Regions from separate parts of the Staphylococcus pseudoxylosus genome, predicted to be linked through region 2. Evidence: riboswitches for the same ligand, from Rfam matches in the RefSeq annotation. Region 2 holds a riboswitch; the other holds the start of a gene.

Region 1 (5,445 bases), 280 kb from region 2:
TTTATATATTTCATAGACGCTTCTAATTGTTCACCACAATCACATCTTTGGCTATGGAATATATCTCCTGTTAAACATGATGAGTGTATGCGTACATTTTCAGTTTGTTTAATATCACCTTTTACGATAGCCACTATTTCTTCGTCGTTATCAGAAGTTGTAAAACCGTACATATCGAATACACCATAATCTGTTGGCAATTTCACTTTTGCTTTTGCTTCTAATTTTGAAATAACAGACTTACGGTATTTTTCTAAATCTTCTATAGAAATCATTACTAAATTATGTGTTGCTTTAAATGTTTCTAATGACTCACCTTTTGCCATAGTGCCATCATCATTCATAATTTCACAAATTAATGCGGCAGGTTTAGCACCTGTTAATTTAGCTAAATCAACTGATGCTTCGGTATGTCCACGTCTTGTCAACACACCATTATCTTGTGCTATTAATGGAAATAAATGACCTGGTTTATTAAAATCATGCGCACTTACACTATCATCTATTAAAGCTCTTGCTGTCAACATTCTTTCGTCAGCGCTTATGCCTGTAGTTGTATCGACGTGGTCAATGCTAACTGTGAATTGTGTTCCATAAATATCAGAATTATTACTAACCATTGGGTTTAAATCTAATTTTTTAGCTATATCGCTACTGATAGGTGCACAAATTAATCCTCTACCATGTGTAGCCATGAAGTTAACTGTGTCATTATGCATCCATTCAGTTACAGCTACTAAGTCGCCTTCATTTTCTCTGTTTTCATCATCTACAACGATAATGCTGTCACCGTTTTTCAATGCTTTTAAAGCTTTGTCTATACTATCTAATTGCATATTACCCCTCCTAAAATCCAAATGCTCTAAGTTTTTCTGGGCTTAATTCCGATTCGTTACTATTGATAATTCGTTCAACATATTTGAATAACATATCAGTTTCTATATGCACTGGATCACCAACACGTTTCTGATTTAAAATTGTTGATTTTCTTGTTTCTGGTATAAGATGAATATCAAACTCAGCTTCTTTTAATTGGAAAATAGTTAAACTCACACCATCTACAGTAATTGAACCTTGACTAACCATTTGTTTAATCAGTGATGTTGATGGTTTAATAGTAACGATTTTAGAGTTGTCTGATGCTTGTATACGTATGATTTTAGCAACTTCATCTACATGTCCTAAAACAAAGTGACCACCAAAACGACCTTGTCCACTCATAGCTCTTTCTAAATTCACTTCAGCAGATTGAGTTAATTGGTTTAAATATGTTTTATTCTCGGTACCTTTAATAACTTGAACTGAAAAACTTTGATGATCAAATTCCACCACCGTTAAACATGCTCCGTTAACACTGATTGAATCTCCGATATGCATATCTGATAAAATTGTTTGGCACTCAATCTTTAAGTTAACTACAGACTGTTGCGTTGATACTTTTTTTATAGTTCCAATTTCTTCAACAATTCCTGTAAACACCGACAATCACTTCTTTCGTAACTCTAATTTGATATTTTGCTCAAGCATTTGTGAATTTACAATTTCAAACTGTGGTGTTTCTGATAGATTAAAAATACTTTCACTTTGGAAAAATTGATAACTACCAGAACCACCTATCATTTTCGGGGCATAATATAATATTAGTTCGTTCGTAAATTTAGATTGAAGAAATTCAGAAGTCACTGCGGGCCCTGCCTCTACTAGCACACTTCCAATCCCTCTTTGATATAAATCTTTTAATATATTTTCAATTGAACAATTAGTTAATTCTATGATTTCTACATGTTCGATATTTGTTTTTAAATTTTTATTTTGAGTATAAATCCATATTGGTTCATTTCTTAACTGAAAAATATCTAAATTAAAATCAATTTCACCAGTTTTAGATAAGATGACTTTTATAGGATGCTTACCTTCTTCAATACGTGTAGTATATTGTGGATTATCTGCATGTATCGTGCCTTTACCTGTCAAGACTGCATCGTGTTTATGACGAAGCTGAAATACATCATTTTTTACTGCTTTATTAGTAATCCATTTACTTTCGCCTTTATCAGTAGCTTGTTTACCATCAAGACTACATGAGACTTTAACTGTAACTTCTGGAATGGATTCATTCTTAGCTATAAAGAAATCCCTATATAGTGATTCTGCCTCTGATTGAGGACGGAATATCACTTCGACACCAGCCTGTTCTAATATGTCATCACCTTCAGAGGGCAATGTTGTGTCTTTAACTGCATAGACAACCTTTTTAATACCCGCTTCAATGATTTTATTTACACATGGTGGCGTCGAACCATAATGCGTACACGGCTCTAGCGAAATATATATAGTTCCTCCTCGTGCATTATCTTGGGCCATATCTAAAGCTTGTACTTCAGCATGCTTGCCACCTTTTTGCAAATGGGCTCCCATGCCAACAATACGTCCATCATTTACTACTACAGATCCAACTGGTGGGTTTAAACCCGTCTGACCTTCTACCATTTTTGCTAATTGAATAGCGTAATTCAAATAATGACTCATTTTATCACCTCTAAAAAATAAAAAAACACCTGAACTTAACATTTCAGGTGTGGGATATATATTGATATAACATTTTTAGCAATAGTAAAATACACACTTATACATATTCAAATAAAAGCGTATGCTAAATAAACACTTAAAAAGTGCTATTTTCAAGTTATACTTCATTCTTTCTCCCATCCAGACTTTACTGTCGGCTCTAGAGTTTCACTAGATCAGCCACATTTGCTTCAACAAATGCAGGTCGCAGGCTTAATTTACTGCCGGTTGGGAATTTCACCCTGCCCCGAAAGAATATTTATGAAATTGTATTCGATGATTGAGTCAGGTAACTTTGAATAAGTTACAAAATAATGGTACTACACTTTTGAGAAAATGACAATTCTTATTACCTAAGTCGGCTTTATTTTTTTGCTATGCTTTACATTATTACAATTTAAAGCATAAACAAATTAATTAAAACCAAGAGATTAAGGCGCGAATACCAGAAAAAATAATAAAAAACTATAACTCAGTTAACTCACAACTTATTTAATTAATCTATCATTGTGTCATTTATCCCTAAATAGTAAACATCTTTATTTTGTACTTAACAAATGGTCAACCACATTAACAGCTTGTTTTACAATCATCATAACGCCGTTACGTGATTGATTAATTCCATTTGTCAATTGGCCGAGCGCATACATATGTTTTAGCGTGCCATAGCGAGGGCTGATAATTTGATTGGTTTCAGCAACAATTTGAATTCCACCAAGTGGATGCGCTTGTACAACCTGTCTGTTCTCGAGATTTAAGACGAGTTGGTCATCACCATCTAAATCTGCAAGTTGTGTCTTTGATCCTGTAGCATTAATTACAATATCAAACCGTTCTACTGACGCATCTTTATATTTAAAGTTGAACTTATTATTATCATATTGAACATCCTCTAAATCACGCTTAATTTTAATCGTGCCATGGTTAATGTGATCAATCAATAATCGTGCTGTTTGAGGCGGCATCGGGTTTGAATTCTCTTTTAATATAGGCTGATAATTAGTTAAAAATCTTTTTTGATCCTCTCTACTTAAACTATTCCAAATCCAATTTAAATTTTCTTTCGCTAATTCAAGTATACTTTGCAACTTCCCTAATTTATCAGCATGTTCTAAATCATAAGTTAAATCTTTAATTGGATCATCTTGGCTACGATGAACTAACGTTTCGACATCAATATGATGCAATGCACAATCTTTCAAGAATAACTTTATCGCCTCATCTAGAGGTACATTGCCAAAATGCTTGCGCTTTATCTCATTAAAATTTTCTGGAGTTACATATTGAAAGTCGATATCAGGCATCTCCCCTCTCACACTTGGCAATCGCCCTTTTCGACTAGCAACAGTAATGGGTAGTTTAGGATGATGTGCCGTTACATAACGAATGACATCTAAGCTTGCTAATCCTGTACCAATAATAGCGATATCCTCGAAATCTTGTACATCGTCTAATGTATTATAGGTCGGATATGGTGTTTTAATATAACCACGTATCCCCTTTAAGCCATATGGATCATGGTATGACAAAGTACCAATAGTCAAAAAGACGACCTCATACTGTTTACAATTTTCTGTTTCTTTAGAAGTACAAACACAATATGTCACATCTGTTTGCCCTATTTCTGACTCAATAAATACTTCATTAACTTCTTCTTTGATTGTATGTATATTGTCGTAATCATGGTTAAACTTCTGCAAATAATCTTTCATATAATGACCAAATATAAATCTTGGCAAGTATTCTGGATTCGAAAATTTAAATTTAGATTGCATTTCATACCATTCATAAAACTCTCTATGGTTATCTAAATTCAAAGACATTTGTGCTGCCGGTAGGTTGATCAATAATTCTACACTGTCATTTTGAAAAGGAATACCCTGACCCATATTTATAGGATTGTCATATACATCAATATGCATTTTAGAAAAAGAATCACTTTTCACTAATTCTTTTAAAAGCGTGACACCTGCAGTGCCCATTCCAATGATGGCAATTCTCATAGTACACTTCCTTACTAAGATTATTTGTCCTTATTATACCAATCCTTTAGTGTATATTACACATTAATGGTCTACTACTATTTTATCAAGCAGTGTTATAATGTTTTGCTAAGTGTGTTAATCTTAATATATTGCAATAATAGTTTTTTTAATATATATAAGGAGTTCAATAATGAAACATTTAAGAAGATTTTTATTTTTCATTTTAGCAAGTACCTTTTTACTATCTAGTTGCGATTTGCCAGGATTAGGCGGTGGCCAAGCAAAAAACACTGTTAAAATATCAGCTTTAGCTACTAGTGAATCACAAATTATGGCTTATATGTTAAAAGAACTAATTGAACATGATACAAAGGGTGAAACATCTGGCACTATCATCAACAATTTAGGATCTGCCACAATACAACACAATGCATTAATGAATGGCGACGCTGATATATCAAGTACTCGTTACACTGGCACAGATTTAGTTGGTGTACTTGAACAAGAACCTATTACAGATACAAGTAAAGCTATGGCGATTACTAAAAAATTATTTAACCAAAAGTTTAATCAAACATTTTTTAATTCTTATGGTTTCGAAAACACATTCGCATTTATGGTCACAAAAGAAACCGCAGAAAAATATAATCTACAAACTGTTTCAGATTTAAAAAAAATTAAAGATAAAGTCAATGTTGGAACAGATACAACTTGGATTAAACGTGGCGGGGATGGATACGCGCCTTTCCAAAAGCACTATGGCTTCGGTTTCAATTCACTTAAACCTATGCAAATCGGTCTTGTGTATGATGCGTTAAAAAATAATAAATTGGATGTGGCATTAGGCTATACAACAGATGGAAGAATAGCTGCATATGATTTAGTTGTTTTA
Region 2 (5,445 bases):
GATTGCTCTAATGTAGGTAAAAGCCATTTTAATTTTTCATCATCATCAGCAAAATTTTTATGCGCTAGTGAAATGTTATCTCTATTCATACTATTTTTTATGACTGAAAATGATTTACTTAATATTTGCTCTAAATCAAAAGTTAAATAAGAAGGTGCTGTTGCAGTTAATGCTAATACGGTAGCATCATTGAAATGATTTACAATTTTGCCTATAAGTGCATAATGCGGCCTAAAATCATAGCCCCATTCAGATAGGCAATGCGCTTCATCTAATACAATCATGCCGATATTTAAACGTTTAATCAATTTGAAATTGTGTTTTTGTAATATAAACTCTGGACTTAAAAAAATAAATTTACTTTGGTTTAAGCAGTTAATGTTTTGTTGCTTTTCATTTTCATCCATGCCTGAATGTATACAACATACATTTTTTTCTCCTTGTAACTTAAGTTGCATAACTTGATCATCCATCAGTGAAATTAACGGAGAGATAACTAACGTTGGTTTTTGTTTTATGTAGGTTGGCAATTGGTAACATAGGCTTTTACCACTACCAGTAGGCAGGATTCCTAAAGTATCAATATTATTAAGTACATTGTTAATAATTTCTTCTTGGCCAGGCTTAAATGATTCAAATCCAAACCATTTTTTCAAGTCATCATGTAACATTTAGTTCACCTCTTTCGACACCAACAATAATTAATTTAATTTCAAAGTAACTGAGTTCAGAGAAAGTGTCCTTATAGCTACGTAGTCTTTCACTACGATTAGCTATATAATAAGTTATAAATGGTTTGTATTCTACATGGTTTAAATAACTATCGTAATCGGTTATGTATCCTTTGATAAATAATTCTAAAATATGATCGTCGATTGTATTAGGTTTAACATTTTGTTGCGCAGCAAGTTGTTTGAAGTTTAATCCATTTTGTATTCCTAAATAAGTTTTTTCAGTTTTGTTTAATAATGTCGGAAGAATAATTAAGCTATGTAATAATGGATACTTTTCTTCATTCTCTATTTCATACATTAAAGTTACTAAATCCCTCATTTCTAATTCAAAAAGCATTTCCTGCGATATTGCTTCTATTAAACTAACTTGTTGTCTTGTATACATACTTTCTTCGAAACCTTGCAAATAATAATGAATGTATATGTCATTATTATGGTTAGTTAAAGATTGAAAAAGTAACGTGAGTTCTGCTATAAATGATTTTTCTAATTGGTCGTCAGAAATTTTTTTATATAAGTGTTTAACCTTTTGATGAACTGTTCTATGTTGTGTAATAGGTACAAATTGATAATTGTCATGTTGGATATTAGACAACGTTTGCGTTAACAATTGTAGTGCATTGAAAGTGTTTAATAAGCTGTCATATGTATGCCGTGGGTGGCTAATGATATTTTGAATTTGTTGTTCGTTGATGTTAGAATTACTAGAATATTGTTCGAATAAAGGATATTTTAGTTTAGGCATACTATGATACAATGATAAGAGTTGTTGACTACAGGCATCAAAAAAGGTTTGATGCGATTTTTTACCTGTGATAATATTAAATATACTTTTTTCGGTTTTGTAATTATGTGACTTTGTGTATGCAAAATGAATTAAATTATACATGGATGCTCCCTCACTTTTATAAATCGAAAACATTTGAAAAAATGATAAACAGTGATTACAATAATATTTGTGTAATTATTGTAGCATTTTTGTCAAAGGAGGCGAAGAAATTGGCTAAATATACAATTGTTGATATGGACACATGCATAGCATGTGGCGCTTGCGGTGCCGCTGCCCCTGATATATATGACTATGATGACGAAGGTATCGCTTATGTAATACTAGATGATAACCAAGGTACTGCAGAGGTACCAGAAGAATTATATGAAGATATGGAAGATGCTATAGACGGATGCCCTACTGATTCTATTAAAATTGAAGAAGAACCATTTGATGGTGACGCGTTAAAATTTGAATAGAAATGCATTATATTTAAGCGTAAACAAGCGGTTATCTACTATTGTAATAACCTCATTTAATGACTTAGACATAATTGAATTTAAATCCGAGACACAAATAACTGTCTCGGATTTTTTGTATCCAGTTATTCTATAAAGTTGTATTACTTCAATGAATTTATATTGTAAACATGATCGGATTCTGGCTATTCACTTTTGAAATAACTGCAATCTCAGCTATAAATTCCTTAAAGTAACCTTTATATACATATTTATATTTAAAATATAAACGCCCTTCATTTCTCACTCGATCAGTGAAAAATGAAGGGCGTTTATCATTCTAGATGATAAGTTATACTATCATTTTAACGTGGTAAAATGTTTTTTAATCGATTATATAAAAGAATAAAGACAATTGAGATGACGACACCCTTAATAATATTAAAAGGTATGACGCCCGATACAATAACTATTTTAATATTTTCTACTACATCAGTTAGGTTCATAATCATGCCATATAAAGGTAATAAAACAAAGTAGTTTAGTATACTTAGAACAATCGTCATCACTAACGTAGCCACACTAAGTCCTATAATTTGAGATTTGAGGACACCTTTATGTTTTGTGACGAAATAAGCTGTTAATAAAAAGCTTGATGCCGCTAAAAAGTTAGCTACAGGACCTACTGGATCTCCAATATTGAATAGAAAATTGAGTAAGTTTTTAATAAATTCTACAATAAGTCCGGCTACAGGACCTAGAGTAAATGTTGCTAACAAGGCTGGTACATCACCAAAATCTAAAGTTAAATATGGTGGTAAAAATGGTATCGGGAACTTTATAAACATTAAAATAAATGCTACTGCACTCAACATACTAATCGTAATGAGGCGTTTTGTTTGTTGTTGCATATCAAATTATCTCCTTCCATTCATCTTTCTTAGAATAGGAGGATATAATTGCACAACAAATAAACCCTCCATCTTCTCCCATCCAGACTATACTGTCGGCTCTAGATTTACACTAGATCAGCCATTAATCTATGAATTAGATTAATGGGTCGCAGGCTTAAATTACTGCCGGTTGGGAATTACACCCTACCCCGAAGATGAATTTCTTAAATTTTATAAATTTATCATAGCTTATTGCTCAGATAAAAACAATAGACTTGCTTAAAATATATTATCAACGTCAATAAAATGGATGAAACTGGCATAAAAACTGCCAACAAAGCATTTAACTTTGTCGGCAGTTTTTAAGTTCTATACATAAATGAATTGCATATAAGGATATACTGTATATATGTTTATTATTTCAAATTATCATGCTTATACTTAGTTTTTCATTAATCTAGTCACGATACTTAACTATTGTCATCTTCAATCTCTGGTTTAGGTAAGGAAATGATAAAAGTAGTCCCTTTCCCTAGTTTGCTTTGTACATCAATAGTACCACCATGAGAATCAATAATCATACGGCAGATAAATAATCCTAACCCAGTTCCTTGTTTGCCACGCTTACGTGCAGTATCTACTTTGTAAAAACGATCAAAAACTTGTTGTAAATGTTCGGGTGCGATACCAGAGCCGGTGTCGGATATATATAGTATTTGTTCTGAATTAGTTTCACTTACCTCTATGTTGATTGTATCCCCAGGTTCAGTATATCTAGACGCATTATCTATTAAATTAGTTAACACTTGTTCAATTCTATCCGAATCAAAATACCACAAATGTTGTTGCGTATCTGGGTTTAAACACATATTTAATTCTAAATCTTTGGCATGCTTTTGATACTTTTGTTGCATTTTATTAAGTAATGGATCAATTAGTTGCACAACTTTATCTACAGTTAAACCTTCAGCATCCATTCGCGCTACATTTAATAATTCATTGACCAACCTATTCAATCTTTTAGTTTCATCTAAAACGATAGATAATGATTCATGAATTTCATCAGGTTCAGTTACGATACCATCAACAATAGATTCAGTGTATCCTTGCAATAAGGATATAGGCGTACGTAATTCATGAGAGACGTTTGCAATAAAATCTTTTTTCATTTGATCCATATTATGCTCGTTTGTCATATCACGAATTATGGCTACGATACCACTTCTCCCATCAGGCTGTATTTGCTCTATATAGCTAGTGATAATTACAAAATAACGTGTATTGATTTCATAAACTTCAAATTGCGTTTTTTTGCTGCTAAATGTAAGTTCATTTTGTTCATCTAATTTTTCTAACGCATATTCATCTAACATTTGCAAAATGGTATTGGCTAATTTATTAGAAATAATAATTTCTTTTTTGTCATTAAATCCTAAAACGCCTTCAACCATGGAGTTAATTAGACTGTCTCGAATATTTTTAGAGGATGACAATGCATCAATATGCTGTTGAATTTCAGAACTCATTGTATTAAATGTACGTGATAATTCACCAATTTCATCTTTTGAGTTAACTGGTACAACTTGAGCATAATCACCTTTAGAGACTTTTAGAGCTTGCGTCCTTAAATTACGTAGAGGCTTTGTTATCCGTGACGATAAGAAGAAAGCAAATACGGTTGTTATTGCTAAAAAGATGATAGCAATGATTAAGATAATTACTGTAATCACATTATTGGTTTCTTCTATTGTCTTTAAGTCTTGATAGATAAACACGCCACTATATTTACTATTCGGACTATTTGCTGCTTCAATATTTTTCGTTGGATAACCAATTAATACATATGTTCGTTGTTTGTCATTAAAGCTGACTGTTACATGTTCTGAAATTTGTTTGCCGTGATCAAAGACGCGATCATAATCTTTGTTATTTTTAATTTCCTTGAACATTTCATTTTTTGTAACATCATTGTCTTGGTTATCTTTGTGTTTATCATTCATTATGATTAGACCAACAGGGCCTTCAATTAATTTACGACTATGTTCGATAGCAGTAGCTCTATCGTCAGAACTTTCAACAAGTTGGCTTATCCTTTTGGCGTCTTTTAATAAAGAATCTTCTGTTTCTTGAGTGAAATAAGACTGTATAAACGTTATAAGAGCTGCACTTAATAGAATTAAAACTGTAGTTACTATAAATATTATAGTTAACCACAGTTTTACAACTACACTATTAAGTAGGTTCATTATTTGATTTGACTTCAAATTTATATCCTACACCCCATACAGTTTGTATCATATGAGCAGCATCTTCTGATACTCGATTTAACTTTTCTCTTAAACGTTTAACGTGCGTGTCTACTGTACGCAAGTCGCCATAGAACTCATAATGCCAGACTTCTTTTAATAATTGTTCTCTATCGAATACTTTATTTGGTGTTTTGGCTAAGAAGATTAATAGCTCATATTCTTTAGGTGTCAAGTTCACTTGATTCCCATCAGCCAACACTCTGTGTGCATCATTATCTATAACTAAGTAATCAAATTCAATTAAATCTCTTGCATGTGGCTCACTTTGTTCAGGAGATGCAA

Evidence for each region. Region 2 has a riboswitch for FMN ahead of LG295_RS07225 (ECF transporter S component). Riboswitches for the same ligand answer to the same signal wherever they lie in the genome.
Region 1: another riboswitch for FMN. It lies ahead of ribD (bifunctional diaminohydroxyphosphoribosylaminopyrimidine deaminase/5-amino-6-(5-phosphoribosylamino)uracil reductase RibD); the one in region 2 lies ahead of LG295_RS07225 (ECF transporter S component).

What each region holds. Positions count from the first base shown of each region.
Region 1 is NZ_CP085024.1:1,215,501-1,220,945, reverse strand. It holds gene ribA (GTP cyclohydrolase II) at 1-836, opposite strand, end outside; gene ribE (riboflavin synthase) at 847-1,479, opposite strand; gene ribD (bifunctional diaminohydroxyphosphoribosylaminopyrimidine deaminase/5-amino-6-(5-phosphoribosylamino)uracil reductase RibD) at 1,486-2,529, opposite strand; FMN riboswitch at 2,694-2,827, opposite strand; gene LG295_RS05890 (FAD/NAD(P)-binding protein) at 3,108-4,571, opposite strand; gene LG295_RS05885 (osmoprotectant ABC transporter substrate-binding protein) at 4,744-5,445, shown strand, end outside.
Region 2 is NZ_CP085024.1:1,497,274-1,502,718, reverse strand. It holds gene LG295_RS07240 (ATP-dependent DNA helicase RecQ) at 1-671, opposite strand, end outside; gene LG295_RS07235 (helix-turn-helix domain-containing protein) at 661-1,623, opposite strand; gene LG295_RS07230 (ferredoxin) at 1,734-1,982, shown strand; gene LG295_RS07225 (ECF transporter S component) at 2,327-2,872, opposite strand; FMN riboswitch at 2,939-3,075, opposite strand; gene LG295_RS07220 (ATP-binding protein) at 3,325-5,100, opposite strand; gene LG295_RS07215 (response regulator) at 5,087-5,445, opposite strand, start outside.